Regions from separate parts of the Pseudarthrobacter sp. CC12 genome, predicted to be linked through region 3. Evidence: riboswitches for the same ligand, from Rfam matches in the RefSeq annotation. Region 3 holds a riboswitch; each other region holds the start of a gene.
The links. Region 3 has a riboswitch for S-adenosylmethionine ahead of PV772_RS05280 (bifunctional o-acetylhomoserine/o-acetylserine sulfhydrylase). Riboswitches for the same ligand answer to the same signal wherever they lie in the genome.
Positions count from the first base shown of each region.

Region 1 (6,578 bases), on a different contig from region 3:
TCCTTCCGGTCCTGCCTGCGGATGTCCTTCGAATTTACCGCATGGCCGGTGCCGGCAGGCAGCCGCCGTTACCCCGCTAGTCGTCGAGGCAGGGGGCCGCGCCGGCCGTCCCGGGGGTATTGGGTGCCCAGTGCGGGTAGGTGCGGAAGTCGTTGGCGGGCACCCAGCGGCCTGCGTCCACCACGTAGTCCCACCCGAGTCCGTTGCTGCGCAAAGCCCGGATACCGGCAAGGAGGCGTTCAGCATCCTCCAGCCGCGAGCCCACGCCGAAACTCGCCCGGAGGGAGCCGGACGGCAGGCCCAGGCGCTTCAGCAGGGGATGGGCGCAGAAGCGTCCGTCCCGCAGGCCCACGCCGTGCTCTGCGGAAAGGTAGGCGGCCACCAGCCCTGCGTCGTAGCCCTCGACGGAGAAGTTGACCACGCCGATGGTGTCCGTTTCCGGATTGGTGTCCTTGAAGATCTGGTGGACGGTGACGCCGTCGATGCCCTGGAGGCCCTCCACCAGGAAGGAGCGGATCGCGGACTCGTGCGCATGCCACCTGTCCTGGTCGAGTTCGGCGATGACCTGCGTGGCGCGTGCCAGGGTGGCGGCGCCGAGGACGTTCGGCGAGCCTCCTTCGTGGCGGGCCGGCCCGGTGGCCCAGCTGACGCCGTCGAGCCGTGCTTCCTTGACCGCCCCGCCGCCGGCGAGGTGCGGGACGCCGGAATCCAGCCAGTCAGGCTGGCCTACCAGGACGCCTGCGCCGAACGGCGCGTACAGCTTGTGGCCGGAAAAGGCGAGGTAGTCGACGTCGTCCGCGCTGATGTCCACCCGGCGGTGCGGCGCGAGCTGGGCCGCGTCCACCACGATCCGGGCGCCGTGCTGGTGGGCCAGCGCGGCCAGGGCCCGGATGGGGAGGATCTCGCCGGTGACGTTGGAGGCGCCGGTGACGGCCAGGAGGCTGACGCCGCCCTGTTCGAGTTCGGCGCGGACCGCGTCAAGGGTGCCGGCGATGGTGTCCGCGGCAACGATGCTGCGGTGCGGGACGCCCTGCCACGGCAGGAGGTTGGCGTGGTGTTCGATGTCCAGGTAGAGGACGTCACCGGCGGGCCGTCCGTCCGTCCGGGGCAGGCAGCCCGCCAGGAGGTTCAGCGAATCGGTGGTGTTCCGGGTGAAGATGACCGAATCGTCCGGCCGGCCGCCCACGAAGTCCCGGACGATGCTGCGTGCGTTCTCGTACACGGAGGTGCTGATCTGGGAGGCGTACCCGGCGCCGCGGTGGACGCTGGCGTAGTAGGGCAGGATCTCGTTGAGGTAAGCGGACACCACGGAGAGTGCAGGGGCCGATGCCCCGTAATCAAGGTTGGCGTACCGCACGTGGCCGCCGGTTATCAGTGGTGCTTGGATTTCGGCCCCGGTGACTGCAGCGAGCGGGCGGCCGGCGGCGGCACGGCGTTCGGCAGCAACGGCGGATTCGGTGACGGGTTTGGGGGAGACGGTGGCAGTTGTCACAGAGACCTCACTTGTGTACAGGACTCCGGCGTACGGAATCCGCGCTTGCCGCATCCACTCCGGACCGGCCTGGTCGTCACCCGGGGCACCCCGCCGCGAATGGAGGGTTGCCGGCCAGCAAACCGGGGTTTTGCGCTGGCACTCGTGACCTGAATAAAAGCGTAGGACATGGGGCGGCCAGGCTGGAAGCCGGGCCAATTGTTAAGGGCTTTATTACGCAATATCGAATAAACGACGCCGGACACCTCCTTCTGGAGGTGTCCGGCGTCGCAATATTCGTCCAAGCGGGCAAACCGTGGCAGTTACAGCAGATCGTCCAGGTAAGGGTTGAGGCGGTGCAGGACCTCGGAGTGCAGGATTGAGTTGGTGGCCAGCGCGTTCCCGCCGAACGGTCCGTCCTCGCCCTCGAGGGAGGTGAACCGGCCCCCCGCCTCGACCACGATCGGCACCAGCGCAGCCATGTCGTAGAGGTTGAGTTCCGGTTCGCAGGCGATGTCCACGGAGCCCTCTGCCACCATGCAGTACGACCAGAAATCGCCGTATGCCCGGGTCCGCCAGACGTCCTCGGTCAGCCCGAGGAAATCGTCGAGGTTGCCGCGTTCCTTCCAGCCGCTCAGGCTGGAGTAGGAGAGGGAGGCGTCGGAGAGGCTGGACACGTTGGAGACGCGCAGCCGGGTGGCAGCTGCCAGGGACCTGCCCATGTAGGCGCCCATGCCCTTTGCCGCCCACCAGCGCTTGCCGAGGGCCGGGGCGCTGACCACGCCCACCACGGGTTCGCCTTCGTCCACCAGGGCGATCAGGGTGGCCCAGACCGGGACGCCCCTGACAAAGTTCTTTGTCCCGTCAATGGGATCGATGATCCAGCGCCGTGAACCGTGCCCGGTGCTGCCGAACTCCTCGCCCAGGACGGCATCGCGGGGCCGGGAGCGGGAGAGCTGGCCGCGGATGGCTTCCTCTGCTGCCTTGTCGGCGTCGGTGACGGGCGTCAGGTCCGGCTTGGTCTCAACGTGGAGGTCCAGGGCCTTGAAGCGGCTCATGGTCTGGTCATCCACGGAGTCGGCCAGGACATGGGCCAGGCGCAGGTCATCGTTGTAGCTCGAAGCGGGTTGGATCATGGTTACAAACTACCGTCTGCGGACGCTTCTGCCGGGAGAACGCGTCAGTTGACGCTGCCGAGCTCCTTGGTTTCCTGTGCTTCCATGCGCGGATCCGTGCCGAGCAGGCGCCGGAGCGACGCCAGGCGTGCCGGGCCGGTGGGACCTGCGTGCCCGCCTGCCACCCAGTCGTCGAGGCCGCAGTTCACCGCGTTTGCCGTGTGCTTGCACCCGCGTTCACAGTTTTCGATGCCAGGGGAGAGGTCCGGGAAGGAGCGCAGGATCCGGTCCGGGTCCACATGGGCCAGTCCGAAGGAACGGATACCGGGGGTGTCAATGATCCAGCTTCCGGCCGGCGCGTCAGCCAGGCGCAGGGCCAGGGCCGACGACGACGTGTGGCGGCCACGTCCGGTTACGGCGTTGACGCCGCCGGTGGCCCGCTCGGCACCGGTCAGCGCGTTCACCATGGTTGACTTGCCCACGCCGGAGTGCCCCAGCATCACGGTGACCCTGCCGTCGAGGTGGGCGCGGAGGGCCGCCACCGCAGTGCTGTCCAGCCGGGCGGAGAGGCCGTCGTCAGAGCGCGCGTCGATCCCGGAAGCCTGAGCGTCGGCGGTCTTGCTGATGATCACCGGGAAGTCCAGGTGCGTGTAATTGGAGAGGAGCTCGGCGGGGTCCTTGACGTCGGCCTTGGTGACCAGCAGGATCGGCTCGATCCCGGCGTCGTAGGCAGCCACCAGGGCACGGTCGATGAACCCGGTGCGGGGTTCCGGGTTGGCAGCCGCCACCACGATGACCAGCTGGTCCGCGTTGGCCACCACCGCCCGCTCCACGGGGTCGGTATCGTCGGCGCTCCGGCGCAGGAGGGTGTGGCGGTCCTGGATTTTCACCAGGCGGGCCAGCGTGTCCGGCGCGCCTGACACGTCCCCCACGAGCGATACGAAGTCTCCCGCAACGACAGGTGACCGGCGGAGTTCACGGGCACGCGCTGCGATGACGATGCGCTCGTTGTCCGAGTCCTCGCCCACCACTGCCGTGTACCGGCCGCGGTCAACCGTAATGATCCGCCCGGTAACGGCGTCGTCATGGCTGGGCCGGTCTTTGGTGCGGGGACGGGAACCTTTCTTGCTGGGGCGGATCCGGACGTCGGATTCGTCCCAGGAGTCAGTGCTCCGCGCCACTGCCAGGCTCTTCCGGCCGCGGTACCTCGGGAGCAGCCTGGGCCAGCATGCCGGCCCACAGCTGCGGGAAGTCGGGCATGGTCTTGGCGGTAGTGGCGATGTCCTCCACCTGGACGCCGCTTACCGAGAGGCCCAGGATTGCCCCGGCAGTGGCCATGCGGTGGTCGGCGTAGCTGTGGACGACGCCGGCGTGCAGCGGGGCTGGCCGGATGACCAGGCCGTCGCTGGTTTCCTCGGCGTCGCCGCCGAGCCGGTTGATCTCGGTGACCAGGGCGGCGAGCCGGTCAGTTTCGTGCCCGCGAAGGTGGGCGATTCCGCTGAGCCGGGAAGGCCCCGTGGCAAGGGCACAGAGTGCCGCGACCGTAGGAGCCAGTTCACTGGTGTCGGCAAAGTCGCCACCCTTGATTTCGGGGCCGCCGGTGACGGTCAGGAGTCCGTCCTCCAGGGTGACCGTGGCTCCCATCCGGGTGAGGATGCCGCGCCAGAGGTCGCCCACCTGCTGCGTTTCCGTGGGCCAGTTGGGGATGCGGACGGTGCCCTGCGATGCCAGGGCCGCTGCCAGGAACGGCCCCGCGTTGGAGAGGTCCTGTTCGATTCTTTGGTCGAAGGCTTGTATGGGTCCCGGGGCCACCACCCAGTGGTTGGGGACCGAATCGTCCACGGAGACGCCGGCGCCGCGGAGGACAGCCACCGTCATGTTGATGTGGTCCAGGCTTGGCACCGGTTTCCCGACGTGCTCAAGGTGCAGGCCGTCGTCGAACCTTGCTCCCACCAGCAGGAGGGCGGAGACGAACTGCGACGACGCGCTGGCATCGATCACCAGGTGGCCGCCCCGGACCGCGCCGGTCCCTTCCACCACGAAGGGAAGGGACGACGGCGTGCTCCCGTCCTCGGCGGAAACCGCGACGCCCAAAGCTTTGAGGGCTTCGATGATGGTTCCCATGGGACGCTTCCGGGCGTGCGGATCACCGTCGAACACGCTGGCTCCGCTGCGGAGCGCCGCAAGTGGTGGGACGAACCGCATGACGGTGCCGGCCAGCCCGCAGTCGATCCTGGTGGTGGATGGCGCCGCTGACGCCGGGATCGGAACAACTTCCAGGTCAGGACCAAAGGCGCCGTCGCCGGGCACTTCGCTGATGGTGGCGCCGAGCTGCCTCAGTGCATCGATCATCAGCGCGGAGTCCCTGGAGTGCAGGGGAGCCCGAAGGCGCGATGGTCCGTCCGCCAGGGCGGCCAGGACCAGGTACCTGTTGGTCAGGGACTTCGATCCGGGCACCGTCACGGTTGCATTGACGGGCCGGGCCGCAAAAGGCGCGGCCCAGTACTGGACAGGTGTTCCGGATTCCCGGGTGGCAGCTGATGCGGTCATTCGTGCCTAGGCTCCCGCGGCGTGTTCGACGGCGCGGCGTACAGCCTTGTCCGCCTTGTTCAGCTTCTTGGTGGTGGTCCTGCGGGCGTCGGCGGCCAGGTGCGAGGCGTTCCGTCGCGCGTCGGCGGCAAGGTGCTCGGCGCGCCAGGCCAGTCCGGGCTTGCCTGCCGTGTCCACGGAGGCGAGCAGGGCACCCCCGCTCAGGGAGACGTTCTTGAGCAGCTGGTTCCTGCGGTTCTCGCGCCCTTCCTTGCTGCTGATGTCCGCGCTCCGCCATTCCACGAAGGTGTTCAGGAGGGAAACGACGGTGAGCAGGCCGGCCGAGAGCCGGGAAAACTTGCCAAGGCCGAACAGGACGCCGGCGCCCACCTGGGTACCGCCGATGACGCGGGCCAGGGTCTTCTCGTTCGTCTGGAAGGGAAGCGAGGCTGCAGCCTTGCGCAGCAGCGGTGAGAGCTGCTGGGCGGTGTCGTCGGAGTTCTTGAGCTTGTCCAGTCCGGCAAGGATGAAACTGGAGGCGAGCATGGGCCTGGCGAGGGTGCGGACAAAGGGCATGGATTTCCTCCTGGATGGACGAGCCGCGGCAAGCGGCGGAGTCGGTCCTAGTCTTGCACTTTTGGGGAATATTTGCCCGCGGGAGGGGGTTATGTCGACTGGGTCCGCGACGTGGGCCCTGGCGATCAATCACCCGATACAGAGCGGAGTTGGCCTTGCGGAAGGTGTTGGACGGAACCAGGCAGGCGGGACCGGTGGAAGTGGACAAGCTTGCCGCCGAGCCGTCGGAGTACGGCATGCCCCCGGCGGGGCGCCTGACAGTAGACTTGAAGGCAATGAGTACCCTGGATCCGGCCATCGCGGCCATGTATGAGGCGTCCCCCGGCGAATTGAACGGCAGGGCAGGCGCAGCGCCGCTCCCTGCCGGGCAGGCAGCAACCGAACCACCGGCCGCAGCAGCGGATGCCGAGGACAGCACGCTGGACGTTGCCGCGGAGACCGTGGAACAGCGCCGCCTGCGCTTTGAGCGGGACGCCATGCAGTATGTGGACCAGCTCTACTCTGCGGCGATGCGGATGGCGCGGAACCCGTCGGACGCGGAGGACCTGGTCCAGGAGGCCTACACCAAGGCTTTCTCGGCCTTCCACCAGTACAAGCCGGGCACCAACCTCAAGGCGTGGCTCTACCGGATCCTGACCAACACGTACATCAACCTGTACCGCAAGCGGCAGCGCGAGCCGCTGCAGTCAAATTCGGACACCATAGAGGACTGGCAGCTGGCCCGGGCGGAGTCGCACACGTCGAGCGGACTACGTTCGGCTGAGGCAGAAGCACTGGACCACCTTCCGGATTCGGACGTCAAGCGGGCGCTCCAGGACATTCCGGAGGAGTTCCGGCTGGCGGTTTACTTCGCTGACGTGGAGGGCTTCGCCTACAAGGAAATCTCA
Region 1 is NZ_JARDJH010000041.1:12,703-19,280, forward strand. It holds gene PV772_RS19915 (aminotransferase class V-fold PLP-dependent enzyme) at 77-1,492, opposite strand; SAM riboswitch class IV at 1,529-1,642, opposite strand; gene hisN (histidinol-phosphatase) at 1,795-2,607, opposite strand; gene rsgA (ribosome small subunit-dependent GTPase A) at 2,652-3,767, opposite strand; gene aroA (3-phosphoshikimate 1-carboxyvinyltransferase) at 3,751-5,136, opposite strand; gene PV772_RS19935 (DoxX family protein) at 5,143-5,691, opposite strand; gene PV772_RS19940 (sigma-70 family RNA polymerase sigma factor) at 5,967-6,578, shown strand, end outside.
Region 1: it holds a riboswitch for S-adenosylmethionine, as region 3 does, so the genes downstream of both, PV772_RS19915 (aminotransferase class V-fold PLP-dependent enzyme) here and PV772_RS05280 (bifunctional o-acetylhomoserine/o-acetylserine sulfhydrylase) in region 3, are expected to answer to the same signal.

Region 2 (6,578 bases), on a different contig from region 3:
CGGCTACCCCGCCAACTCCCAGCCCCATGCCGGCCACCAGCACCAGCCCCAGCGTGGTGGGGCGGTGCCTGCGACGGCGGCGGCGCGCCAGCTCATCGGCGGGCGGTCCATCGTCCTGGTCAGCTTCGCGTTCTCCAGGCTGCCTGCCTGCGGCATCGAGTGCGCCGGCAGGTACGGGGGCCTCCCCCCGGGCCGGCCCGCCAGCCGTGAGCAGTGCAGCGAGCTCCCCGGTGGGCTCGGGCGTGGGAATGGACGCGAGGGCACCCAGCGAATGGAGGGCGCCGCGAAGGTCCGCGTCCTGTTCGAAGCCGACATCCAGCAGCATGTCATCGACGAGGGCGGCAAGGTTATCCGGGGCAGGCGTCATGGCGCGAGGTACTCCTTCACTGCGGCAAGTTCCCGGAGTTTCAGCAATGCGCGCCGCTGAAGCTGCTTGACCGAACCAGCGCTCTTTTCCATGGTCTCCGCCGTCTGTTCCACCGTGAGGCCACCCACCAGGCGCAGCGACAGGACGTCCCGCTGGTCCCGGGGCAGCCCGTCCAACATCCTGAGGACTTCCCGGGGTGCGATGCGCTGCAGTGCTTCCTTCTCCGCCGACATGTCCTCGCGCCGGTCCAGCTCGGGCTCGAAGGGCAGCTTGGCCGGAGTACGGCTCTGGCGGCGGTGGTCATCCACCATCCGGGCGTGGGCAACAGCGAAGATGAAGGTCCGCAGCCCGGACTCCCCTCCGCGCACGGTACCGAGCCGTGGCAACACGGACAGGAACACTTCCTGCATGGCGGCCTCCGGATCCTCGACTCCCCGGGCCGTGAGATAGCCCAGAACCTGTGATGCATACGCCTTATAGACCAGGCTGAAGGCAGCGGTCCCGGACTCTGGCCGGTCCGGAGCCTCGTCTGTCTGTGCATCGGTCACTGACGTGGTGCTTTCCGTCAAGAAGGGCGGTGGCAAGGCAAGCGTTCGGTACATCCGGAACGCTGCGCCTAGTCTACCCTCCAGTAACCGCGCAGCCAGAAGCGCCACGGCCCGCGGCCAGCGACGGGCGCAGCCTGGCAGCCACCCTTGCGGAAAGACAAAAGAGCCGGTCTGGAACGTGATGGGGGACAGGTTCCAGACCGGCGCTTCATAGAGGTAATCGCTCCGGCCGCCCGGAGGGTTACGCCTTCTTCAAAAAAAGTTGGAAATCATTTTCAGCGGGTAGCTGTCCTGGTCCACCGCGGCACAATGGCGTGCCGGCGGGGTGCCCCTGCCAGCACGAAGGCGTGCGCCAGGGCGGGCGTGCGCTCCTCGCTGCACACAGGTACGACGGCGGCGGGCAGCTCCACCGGGATGGCGGCAGCAGCTGCAGCGGGTACAGGTGCGGAACGGGAGACGGCCCCCGCGGGACAGAGATCGGTGACCAGGCCGGTTCCGGCACATTCGCGAACCGCGGCTATCCCGGCCACCACGGCGGCTTTGTCCTCGAACGGGCCCGAGACGGCGATCACGGCCCCGTCCGGAGCCAGGAGCCGGAACCTGAAGAACGAATCAGCGTCGATGAATGCTTCAAATTTTCCGGCCATGACGATCCTTCCTTGGGCACCAGGTGGTACAGACGAGTCTGGCGGCGGCACCGGAAGCCTCACAAGACCGTGCGCGTTAAGCCTGTGTAAATTCGCTTTCCGGCTGCCAAAAAGAAGCGGCAGGCCACCTGCGAAGGTGGCCTGCCGCCGTCGTAGTCCCCGCCCGCTCCCCAGCCCCGCAAATGCGACCAGGGAACCCCGCGGGCGTGGGCCCACAAAATCTAGTCCTTGATGAGGTCGTTCACCACGATGGTCTGGTCCCGGTCCGGGCCAACGCCGATGGCGGAGAACCGGGTTCCGGAAAGCTTTTCCAGGGCCAGCACGTAGTTGCGCGCGTTCTCCGGAAGGTCTGCCAGCGTCCGGGCTCCGGTGATGTCCTCGGTCCAGCCGTCGAAGTACTCGAAGATGGGCTTCGCGTGGTGGAACTCGGTCTGCGTCATGGGCATTTCGTCGTGCCGGACACCGTCCACGTCGTAGGCGACACATACCGGAATCTGCTCGATGCCGGTGAGCACGTCCAGCTTGGTGACGAAGTAGTCAGTGAAGCCGTTTACGCGGGAGGCGTGCCGCGCCAGGACCGCATCGTACCAACCACAGCGGCGCGGGCGTCCGGTGTTGACGCCGAATTCGCCGCCGGTCTTCTGCAGGTACATGCCCATCTCATCGAAGAGTTCGGTGGGGAATGGGCCGGCACCAACGCGGGTGGTGTAGGCCTTGATGATGCCGATGGAGCGGGAGATCCGGGTAGGGCCGATGCCGGAGCCCACGGAGGCGCCGCCGGCGGTGGGGTTGGAGGAGGTCACGAACGGGTAGGTGCCGTGGTCCACGTCCAGGAAGGTTGCCTGGCCGCCCTCCATCAGGACTACCTTGCCCTCATCGAGCGCGGAGTTCAGGACCAGGGTGCTGTCGATGACCAGCGGGCGGAGCCGCTCGGCGAAGGACAGGAAGTACTCCACGATCTCGTCCACCACCACACTGCGGCGGTTGTAGACCTTGACCAGGAGTTCGTTCTTCTGCCGCAGCGAGCCTTCCACCTTCTGGCGGAGGATCGATTCGTCAAAGACATCCTGGACGCGGATGCCCAGCCGGGCAACCTTGTCCATGTAGGCAGGGCCGATGCCGCGGCCGGTGGTGCCAATGGCCCGGCTGCCCAGGAAGCGTTCGGTTACCTTGTCCAGCACCTGGTGGTACGGCGCCACCAGGTGGGCGTTGGCGGAGACCCGCAGCTTTGAGGTGTCGGCGCCACGCGCCTGGAGTCCGTCGATTTCCTGGAAGAGGGCCTCCAGGTTCACCACGCAGCCGTTGCCGATGATGGGAACGGCGTTGGGGCTGAGAATGCCGGCCGGCAGAAGCTTGAGTTCGTACTTTTCACCGCCTACGACGACGGTGTGCCCGGCGTTGTTGCCGCCGTTGGGCTTGACGACGTAGTCAACACGGCCGCCCAGCAGGTCGGTGGCCTTGCCTTTTCCTTCGTCGCCCCACTGGGCTCCTACGATCACAATTGCTGGCATGGGATCCTCCCCCATTCGTTCGGGCTGCCCGGGCCCGGCCACCAGGTGGCAGGCCGATGCAGCGCCGTTCATGAGAATGCCCCGAACAGACCGGCCTTCGCACAGCCGCAGCACGGCGCAGCGAAGCAAGAGTTCCGGGGCTCTTACCACCCAAGTTTAGCCGATAGGGCACTTCGTCCACTGTTGTGGCCCGCCGCGGCCGTTTCTGCCAAAAGGCCGCGGCGGGCGGTGCCGCCTATTCGTCCTCAGCCTCCCCGGCGGGGCGGGACGTCTGTTCGGCGAGTGTGTTCCAGAAGGAGGTGTCGGCGTCGGCAATGGACCCGTCCGCGATGGCTGCGGCCGTGGAGCTCAGCGTGGTGACAGTCTGCTTGATCAGGTAGCCGTTGCTGCGCTGCCCGAGAGCATAGCCGTCCAGGTAGTGGTCCGACATGCCGCGCATCTCGAAGAGCAGGGTGGCGATGCCGTACTCCACGGAGATGCCGTTTCGGCTGATGGTTTCGGCGCTGCCACCCTGGTACTTGCCCAGGTGTCCCCAGCCGGTGGAGTCGACGTTGTTGAAGACCACGGCGCCAAGCTGCTTTGATTTTTCGACGACGGCGGGGTCGGCGTTGGGGGTGGTGGGGTACAGGATGGAGCCGGATACCAGCTTGCCGTCACGCTCGGCCCGGGTGCCCTGGTGGTGCAGGTCGATCATGTAGTCGATCCGGTACTTGCGCATGACGTTGTTGTGCAGCGCCTGGGTCTCCGGCTGGACCTTGGCCACATGGTCGCGGTTCAGGTCCACGCCCTCGGCGTTGTAGCGGGTGAGGTTGCGGTCCCCCTTGGCAAGGTAGTTTTCCAGGGAGAAGTTCACGTCCCCCATGGCCCCGTCCGCATTGAGCATGGGCACCACCAGGATGTTCACGCCTTTGAGGATGTCCGCGGATTTACCGGTCCCCAGGTGCTTGATGAACTCCATGGCGCCCTCGGTGGTGAGCTGCTCGTTGCCGTGCTGCTGGGTCAGGTACAGAATCGTGGGCTTGGCGGGGTCCGAAATGTACTTGACCAGGTGGATGTCGCGCCCCTTGACCGTTTGCCCGATGACCTCCAGCTCCATTGCCGGCTGGCGGGCGTCCTGGTCCTTCAGGAATGAGACCATCTGTTCGTACGTGGCGAGCTTGGAGGTGGTGATCTGGCCGTTGCCGTCGTAATTGGGGCCTTCGCCCACAGCGTGTGCCAGCGGGGCGGGTCCTGCGACGACGGCCAGCGCCAGGGCTCCGGAGGCGGCGAGGGTCCTGAAATTTGCCAGGGATTTATTCACAGTGCGTTACCTCTTTCGAGTGCATCGGGGCGCCACCGGCCAGCTCCGTTGCGGCGGTGGCATGTGACCTCAGCCAACCAAGCTTAACGAAACCTGTCAACAGGCTGGACAAAGTCTGTAAGTATGCTGCTGGCCGCCGGGCAAGGGCAGGGAAGCAGCCGGGCAGCGGGCCGCGACATAAAGCCGCACGGACTTGCCCCAAGGTGGGTCTCTCGATTTAGTGAGAGTGAACCATCCGGAGCGGCCGAGAGACCTGGCTCGATGACGCCGCAGCAACCACGGTCCAGCAGGATTCCTGCCGGACCGAAGGTGCTACTGCCAGGACCGATGGAAAGGAAGATTCCAGCATGCCCCTGAACACCGACCACATCCGCGTCACCCACGCCGGATCGTTGCCCCGCACCCCGGAACTCATCGCGGCCAATGCCGCCAAGGAAACCGACGGCGTCACCCCTGAATTCCTGGACCTCCTGGAAACCTCCGTGGTGGACGTGGTCCGGCGCCAGAAGGACCTCGGGATCGACATTCCCAACGACGGCGAATACGGGCACACGATGGCCAACTCCGTGGACTATGGCGCCTGGTGGAACTACTCCTTCGCACGGCTGGGCGGCCTGGAGCCAACCAATGTGGACCGCTGGGCCGATGCCCAGGTGCACCGCTCCTCCCCCGGCAACATTGTCCTGACCTCCTTCCCCGACAGGCGCGACCGGCAGGCGTTCAACGAGGCCTACAACGACCCGTCCTCGGGCATCCTGTCCCACCGCAAGAGCGTGACCCAGCCCAAGATCGCCGGACCCCTGACCTACACGGGCCAGGACCTGGTGGCATCGGACATCAAGAACCTGAAAACCGGCCTCGCCGCCGCCGGGTTGTCGGACGGCTTCGTGGCATCCCTCTCTCCCGGCTCGTGCGCCCGCGTGGCCAACGAGTACTACAAGTCCGATGAGGAACTTGTCTACGCCTGTGCCGATGCCATGCGGGAGGAATACAAGGCCATCGTCGACGCCGGCCTCACCGTGCAGCTCGACGATCCGTCCCTGGCCGAGAGCTGGGACCAGATCAATCCCGAGCCCAGCCTGGAGGACTACCTGAAGTTCATCCAGCTGCGCGTCGAGGCCACCAACTGGGCCCTCCGGGACCTGCCCCAGGAACAGATCCGGCTGCATGTCTGCTGGGGTTCCTGGCACGGCCCGCACACCACGGACATCCCTTTCGCCGACATCATCGGCTCGGTGCTGCAGGTCAACGCGGGCGCATACTCCTTCGAGGCAGCCAACGTCCGCCACGAACACGAATGGCGTGTATGGGAGGACACCAAGCTCCCCGAGGGCAAGGTCATCATCCCGGGCGTCGTGTCGCATGCCACCAACGTGGTGGAACACCCCGACCTGGTGGCTGACCGCATTGTCCGCTTTGCCGACGTCGTGGGCCGCGAAAATGTCATTGCCTCCACCGACTGCGGCCTGGGCGGCAGGGTGCACCCACAGATCGCCTTCGCCAAGCTGGAGGCCCTCGGCGAGGGTGCTCGCCGCGCCACCAACCGCCTCTGGTAGTCCGTCGTACCGCTGCGCCGGCTGTGCCTTCCATCACCGGAAGGGGCGGCCGGCGTTTCGTTTCCCCGGGCTTGGTAAACTGGCAGAGGCCGACCAGGAATCGGCCCACCCCAACTAACCGCCGTTGATGATCCGCGCCGCCGCGCGCCCATTTTCACCGGTGGAAGCAATATCAATCCCCGCAGGAGAACCAGCACTTCATGACAGCCCTGGCCCCAGAAACATTCCACGAACAGCTCATGAGCCGCCGCTACGAACCCAGCGTTGCCGCCGTCAATGAACTGTGTGATTCCCTGCAGGAGGCCAAGCCCGGAACCGTGGTGCCCTATGTGGACCCGATGCACGACGTTGAGGAATGCCGCATCATCAGCCTGTTCTCTAACATCGGCGAGGCGGACCCGTCCGGCTTCATCACTGCCGGGGACCAGGACGCCGCGACCCGAATGCTGGGGCTCCAGTGGAAGCTGGGGCTGCGCCCCGAGTTCGTGATGCCGTGGAACGTCCACCCCTGGCACATCCCCGGCGAAGTCAACGGCAAGTTCACTCCGGACCAGATCCAGGCCGGCCTGAAGCCGCTGCTGAAGTTCCTCGCCCTGGTCCCCCGCGCCTCCGTGATCGTGGCGCACGGCACTGAAGCCAACCGCCTGGC
Region 2 is NZ_JARDJH010000006.1:93,442-100,019, forward strand. It holds gene PV772_RS07105 (hypothetical protein) at 1-367, opposite strand, end outside; gene PV772_RS07110 (sigma-70 family RNA polymerase sigma factor) at 364-915, opposite strand; gene PV772_RS07115 (DUF1508 domain-containing protein) at 1,191-1,562, opposite strand; gene PV772_RS07120 (adenylosuccinate synthase) at 1,784-3,073, opposite strand; gene PV772_RS07125 (M14 family zinc carboxypeptidase) at 3,309-4,373, opposite strand; SAM riboswitch class I at 4,602-4,707, shown strand; gene PV772_RS07130 (cobalamin-independent methionine synthase II family protein) at 4,721-5,929, shown strand; gene PV772_RS07135 (uracil-DNA glycosylase) at 6,130-6,578, shown strand, end outside.
Region 2: it holds a riboswitch for S-adenosylmethionine, as region 3 does, so the genes downstream of both, PV772_RS07130 (cobalamin-independent methionine synthase II family protein) here and PV772_RS05280 (bifunctional o-acetylhomoserine/o-acetylserine sulfhydrylase) in region 3, are expected to answer to the same signal.

Region 3 (6,578 bases):
CGAGTGTACGAAACACCCCCCGCTCCAGGCCAAGAGTATGACTGGTTGTGACTTCCCGGCTTGCCGGCCGGCACGTGCTGCGCCCTCGCGGTTGGGTCTAGGCGCCGGTGCCCTTGGCGGCCCGGAAGCCTGCCTCCAGGTCAGCCAGGATGTCGTCGATGTGCTCCAAACCGACGGAAAGCCGGACCAGGCCCGGGTGAACGCCGGCCACAACCTGCTGCTCCGGCGAAAGCTGGCTGTGCGTGGTCGACGCCGGGTGGATGACCAGGGAACGCACGTCGCCGATGTTGGCCACGTGGGAGTGCAGCTCCAGTGCGTCGACGAAGCGCTTGCCGGCTTCCGCGCCGCCGGCCAGGTTGAAGGCGACCACGGCGCCCGTTCCCTTTGGCCCGTACTTGCGGCCACGCTCGTACCAGGGGCTGGACGGCAGCCCCGCGTAGGCGACGGACTCGACGTCGTCCCTTGCCTCCAGCCAGCGCGCAACCTCCGTTGCGTTCGCAACGTGGCGCTCCACCCGCAGGCTCAAGGTCTCCAGGCCTTGGGAAATCAGGAACGCGTTGAAGGGCGAGACCGCCGAGCCAAGGTCGCGCAGCAACTGCACCCGGGCCTTGAGGATGTAGGAGAGGTTGGCGCCGAGCGCGCCGCCTTCGCCGAGGTCGCGTGCGTAGACCAGGCCGTTATAGGTGGGGTCCGGGGTGTTGAAGCCGGGGTAACGTTCCGGGTCCTTGCCGAAATCGAACCTGCCGGAATCGACGATGACGCCGGCGATGGCCGAGCCGTGGCCGCCCAGGTATTTGGTGGCCGAGTGGATGACGATGTCCGCGCCCCACTCCAATGGGCGGATCAGGTATGGGGTGGAAAGGGTGTTGTCCACGATCAGGGGCACGCCGGCCTGGTGGGCCACTTCGGAGATGCCCTCAATATCCAGGACGTCCTGGCGCGGGTTGGACACCACTTCACCGAAGAAGAGCTTGGTATTGGGCTGCACGGCGCCGCGCCACTGGTCCAGATTGTCAGGATCAGCCACGAAGGTCACCGAGATGCCGAACTTCTTCAACGTGTGGGCGAACAGGTTGTAGGTTCCGCCGTAAAGACTGGGGCTGGCCACTATATGGTCGCCTGCCTCGGCGATGTTCAGCACCGCGAACGTCTCCGCGGCCTGGCCGGAGCTCAGCAGCAATGCCGCCAGGCCGCCTTCAAGGCTTGCGATACGTTGCTCGACGGCGTCCTGGGTGGGATTGCCAATGCGGGTGTAGATGGGTGCAAGTTCGGCCAGGGCGAAGCGGTTGGCCGCGCTCTCGGCACTGGGGAACACGAAGGACGTGGTCTGGTAGATGGGAAGGGCGCGGGCTCCGGTGGCGCTGTCAGGCTCCTGGCCGGCATGGATCTGGCGGGTTTCGAAGGACCATCCGTTGGACATCTCAGTCTCCTATGACATGGGCCCGGCATGCTGGGAGCACCACGGGCCGCGCTTGCTCTCCGGCCATTGCCGGACAGCCTGGTCCTCACCCGGGGCACCCCACCGCGGATGGAGGGTTGCCGGCCAGCGAGCCGGGGCTTGGCGCTGGCACTCATGACCTGGGCCCAGTCTAGGAACTTCAATCCGGCCCGGACAGCATTGTGACGAACATGGTCTTGGCGCAGGCCCAGGGGCATTTGGACAGGGACGGCGGCTGCCCAAAATGCCAGTAAGGGTACCCTTAGCTGAGAGCCCGATCACAAAGTGCCAAGATGTTCGCATGCGCATGGATCACGTCTCTTACGCCTGTGAACACGATGGCCTCGCGGCCACTACCGAACGTATTGCAACTGCCCTCGGCGTTGAGGCAGTGAAGGGTGGCGTACACCCCCGCTTCGGAACCCGGAATATGATCATCCCCCTGGCGGGCCACAAGTACCTCGAAGTCGTCGAGGTCCTTGACCACCCGGCGTCGGACAAGGCACCGTTCGGGCAGGCAGTGCGTGCCCGCTCCGCTGCCGGCGGCGGCTGGATGGGCTGGTGCGTCGAAGTGGACGACCTCGCCCCCTTCGAGGAACGCCTGGGCCGCGCTGCCGTGAACGGCAACCGCAAGTTCCCGGACGGCCGCGAGCTGGTCTGGAAGCAAATTGGCATCCTGGGCCTCATCGCCGATCCCCAGGTGCCGTACATGCTCAAGTGGGAGGGCGACCCCTCCCTCCACCCGTCCCACGCTTACGAGAGCAACCTCAAGATGAGCTGCCTGACCATCGCCGGTTCCGCCTCGCGCGTCACCGAGTGGCTCGGTGAGCCCGTGGAGAAGCCGCTCGAGGACGTTGCGGTGGAATGGGTGGCCCCGCACGGTACGCCGGGCATCCTCTCGGTCACCTTTGAGACCGCCAACGGAGCCGTCACCATCTGACCCTTCCCCTTCCTCCCGGACCACTCCGGGGAGGTCCCCGGGTTGTGCCCGGGCAAACTTCGGCCGCCATTGGGTGGTGACAACGGCGTCACCACCCAATGGCGGCCGAATCCATTTAAGCGGCTGCCGCGCCAAAGTGAGGGTCGCGTCTTTTTCTACGCAACGCGTGCTCTTTTTCGCGCCACACATTTGGGCTGCGACATGCAACCTTCGCGTCGAAAACGTACGACGACGGCGGCCCGCTTCGGTGCGCCGGCTCACCTGCGCAGGCAGCGCCACCGGTTTGATCTGTAATTGTCAGACCCCCGTTGGATGCTGTGGGTATGGGAATCGGCGGTGGTCTTGGGGTGATGTTGGAGGGTGTTCGTGCCTCTGTTGCTGCCCTGGATGCGCTGGAGCGGGAGGACGCTTCCCTGGCATCCGGTTTGGATGTTGGTTTCGGTGTTGGTGCTGGTGTGGATGTGTTGCAGCGGCGCTATGAGATCCGGCTGGAGCGGCTGGAGCTTACGTCCCGTTTGGAGGCGCAGCTTGCAGCAGTGACGGCGCAGGACGCCGCCGACGCCGCCGGGTTCCAGGAGGCGATGACCCCGCCGGACGCTTCGATCGAGGACCGCACGTACGGGCAGATGTCGGTGGTGGAGGAGATCGCCGGGGTCCTCACCATCGGCTCCGCCGCAGCAGGCGCGTTGGTGGAGCAGTCCCGCCGGGTCTGTTCCCTACCGCCGGTGTTCGAGGCCCTGTCCACCGGAACCATGTCGTGGCAGCACGCCCGCGTCGTCGCGGACGAAACCGAAGGCCTTGACGCTGTCGGGGCTGCCGGGCTGGTGGCGCACTTCTTCGACCCCGCCGCACCCGATCCGGCCCGGGGTGCCGCGCCCGGTGAACTGGTCCCGTCCCGGTTCCGGGCCAAGATCCGGGGCTGGCGGGAACGCCACCACCCCGAATCAATCCAAAAGCGCCATGTAAAAGGTTTGGCAAACCGGCGGATGGAGTACACCCCGGACCGGGACGGCATGGCCTGGATCTCCCTCTACCTTCCCGGCGATACCGCGTGCGCCATCTGGAACCGGACCACCGCCACCGCCCGCGGCCTCCAAGGCCCCAACGAACCCCGCACGCTCACCCAACTCCGCCCCGACATCGCCGCATCACTGCTGCTCGGCGCCGGCAATGCTCTTGGCGGGGAGAGTGGCGCGGGACCCGCAGGAGTCACCGCCATCGGGAAAGTCCCCACGCCGAGGGCCGACGTCCTGGTCACCGTGCCCGTGTTCTCGCTCCTCGGCCTCACCGACGAACCAGCAATGCTGGACGGCTTCGGCCCGATCCCCGCGTCCATGGCCCGCAAACTCCTCGCCGGTGGCGCGGACTCCTTCTACCGGGTCCTCGTCGACCCGCGGGACGGGGCGCCCCTGGAGATCGGCAGGAAGAACTACCGGCTCACGGGGGCCATCAAACGCTGGATCAGGCTGCGCGATGCCCAATGCACGTTCCCCGGCTGCACCAACAAGACCCCCGACAACGAAACAGACCACCTCCAAGCGTGGGAACACGGCGGCGCCACCAACGTCAGCAACCTGGCCCAGCTCTGCCGTAAGCACCATCGGCTCAAACATCACAGCCAATGGGCCCCCGGCCCGGCCACGAGCAAGGACCCACCGGGCTGGACCTCACCCACCGGACGCCACTACAACCCCGAACACCAGGATTCAGAACCAACCCACTGGCCACCGGGGAGCCTGCCGGCGCACGCTGTTCGGGGTGCCGTTGTGGCAGGGGTTGAATTGGGGGCCACCGGGCCAGTCGAGGACGGGCAGTGGCAGCAGCTCCTCGCATCGATGCCGCCGTGGTCTGATCCTCCTGTCGAAGAACCACCAAGTGAGGACCTTCTGGACCCCGGCGAGCTTCGCCCCGCGGATCCCCTGTGGGATGAGTTCCATGCAAGGTTTTACGAGCTGCCCGCTGACCCGCAGGCGGACTGGCAGTGCTGTTACACCTGAAGTGAGGGCGGAAAACAGCGCGCAGGCCGCGGCAGGAGCTAGGGCCCGCCCAGCAGGCCGCAGCCAACATTTCTTTCGGCAGTTCTCACGACGATGAATACTCGGGCCTCGTCGGAGGAGGGCGCGGCGAGGATGTCGGCTCCACCGGCGGTTTTGCCTTGGACCGTCAGGAGGGAAACATCAGTCCGTGCGGGCTCCGGGTAAGGACCGCAGTTGTACTCGCGCCCGGCAAACTGGACTTTGGAAGGAACCTCTCGAGGCCAGAGCACCCAGTCCGACGTCTGTTCATGGATGCTCCACAATCGCCCAATGAGCAAACATCCGGCCAACGCCAAGACGGCACTCCCCAAGGCCAATCCGTGTCGTAGTCCCCCACCCATGCTGCAAGACTTCACGAAGGCATGCTTGGAATCAACAAGAACCCGCAACTAGGGCTACTGCAGGCCGGACCACCGCCCAGCGGTCGTTCAGTCGGGTACCGGCAGACCGCGGCGGCCATAGCTGTACAGCTACCCCAGCCCCACGGCCTTGCCGAAGAGGCTGAAGCCGACGAATGCCACGATGTCCAGCAGCGCATGGGCGATGACCAGCGGCATGACGCGCTTGGTGCGCGTATAGAGCCAGGCGAAGACCACCCCCATCACAGCGTTGCCAATGAAGGGACCGAAGCCTTGGTAAAGGTGGTAGCTGCCACGCAGCACGGAGCTCACGGCGATGGCCAGTGGCGTGCTCCAGCCGAACTTGCCGAAGCGGTCCATCAGGTACCCCACCACGATGACTTCCTCGAGCACCGCGTGGCGCATCGCCGAGAGGACCAGGACTGGAACGGTCCACCAGTAGGCGTCCAGGGCACTGGGGATGATGGCTGTGGTGATGCCGAGCGCCCGGCCGGCCGCATAGAGCCCCAAGGACGGTATCCCAATCAGCGCGGCCAGCCCCAGGCCTTGCAGCAGGTCCATTCCGGGCCGGGCGAAGTTGAACCCCAGCTTCCGGAATGCTGAACCGGAGTTCCGTGCGTCGCCGGGGGAAGCTTGGCGCTGGTCGGTGAGGAAGTAGAGAACCAGCAGCACAGGAACCAGCGCAAAGATGATGTCGAGCAGCTGGTACGTCAAGTCGAAGTACTCGCGGGTGCTCTGCGATCGGTTCAGGGTGGACGTGCCCTCGGCCAGCGGGGCGCGGGTCATCTTGTCCAGCAGCTGCACCACGGAGTAGACGGCGGACTGGCCCAGGGACAGCCCCAGGACGATCCAGACTTCGAGCCGCAGCCGACGGCGGGAGGGAACCAGCATGTTCCCATCTTGCCTTCAGTTTCTGGATCCTGCCTGACGGAACTCCCCACAGCCTCCCGGGGTCATCAGGCAGGTGCCACGATCACTTCCGTGCCGTTGGCTTCAAAGGCTGCCTTGTCCCGCGCAGAGATCCCGGAATCGGTGATCAGCCGGGTGAAGTCGTAGCCGTCCATCGTGGCAAAAGCCCGCACGCCAACTTTGGAGGAGTCAGCCAGGACGTAGGACACCCTGGCACGGGACGCCAGCAGGGCATTGACGGAAGCCTCCCCCTCCCCGGTATTGGTGGGTCCCACCTCCGGGTCGATGCCGTTGACACCGATGAAGGCAATGTCCAGCACCACCTTCTGCATGATGATGTCGGTGTAAGGGCCTACGAGCTCGTATGACCGGGGGTTGAGGATGCCGCCTGTCACCATCACCTTGATGTTGGGCCGGACCGCCAACTGGCCCGCAATGTTGATGGCGTTCGTTACGACGGTGAGCGTCGGCTGGTTGGAGGGCGCATTCAAGTCCTCCCGGGTGGCCAGGATCTGCGCAAGCGCGGTGCTGGTGGTGCCCCCGCAGAGACCGATGACGTCGCCGGGCCGGATTAGGGCAGCGGCGCACTGGGCGATCTGTTCCTTTGCTTCGGCATGGTCGTCGCGGTTGTAACGCCCGGGCAGGTCATACGCCAGGGCGCCTGTGGTGGCGCCGCCGCGCGTCCGCGTCAGCAGGCGGCGCTTGGCAAGGCTGTCCAGGTCGCGCCGGGCCGTGGCAGGGGAAACGTTGAGGGTGCTGACGATTTCATCGACCTCCACCTGGCCGGTCCTGGCGAGCAGGTCCAGAATCGCTGTCAGCCGGTCGGTGCGCGTCATGCAAGCAGGCCTTTCGATACATCAGCCACCGCATTGGGATGACGTTTCCTGATTCTAACC
Region 3 is NZ_JARDJH010000004.1:174,403-180,980, forward strand. It holds gene PV772_RS05280 (bifunctional o-acetylhomoserine/o-acetylserine sulfhydrylase) at 98-1,420, opposite strand; SAM riboswitch class IV at 1,464-1,579, opposite strand; gene PV772_RS05285 (VOC family protein) at 1,740-2,378, shown strand; gene PV772_RS05290 (DUF222 domain-containing protein) at 2,702-4,375, shown strand; gene PV772_RS05295 (CPBP family intramembrane glutamic endopeptidase) at 4,885-5,664, opposite strand; gene PV772_RS05300 (DeoR/GlpR family DNA-binding transcription regulator) at 5,730-6,518, opposite strand.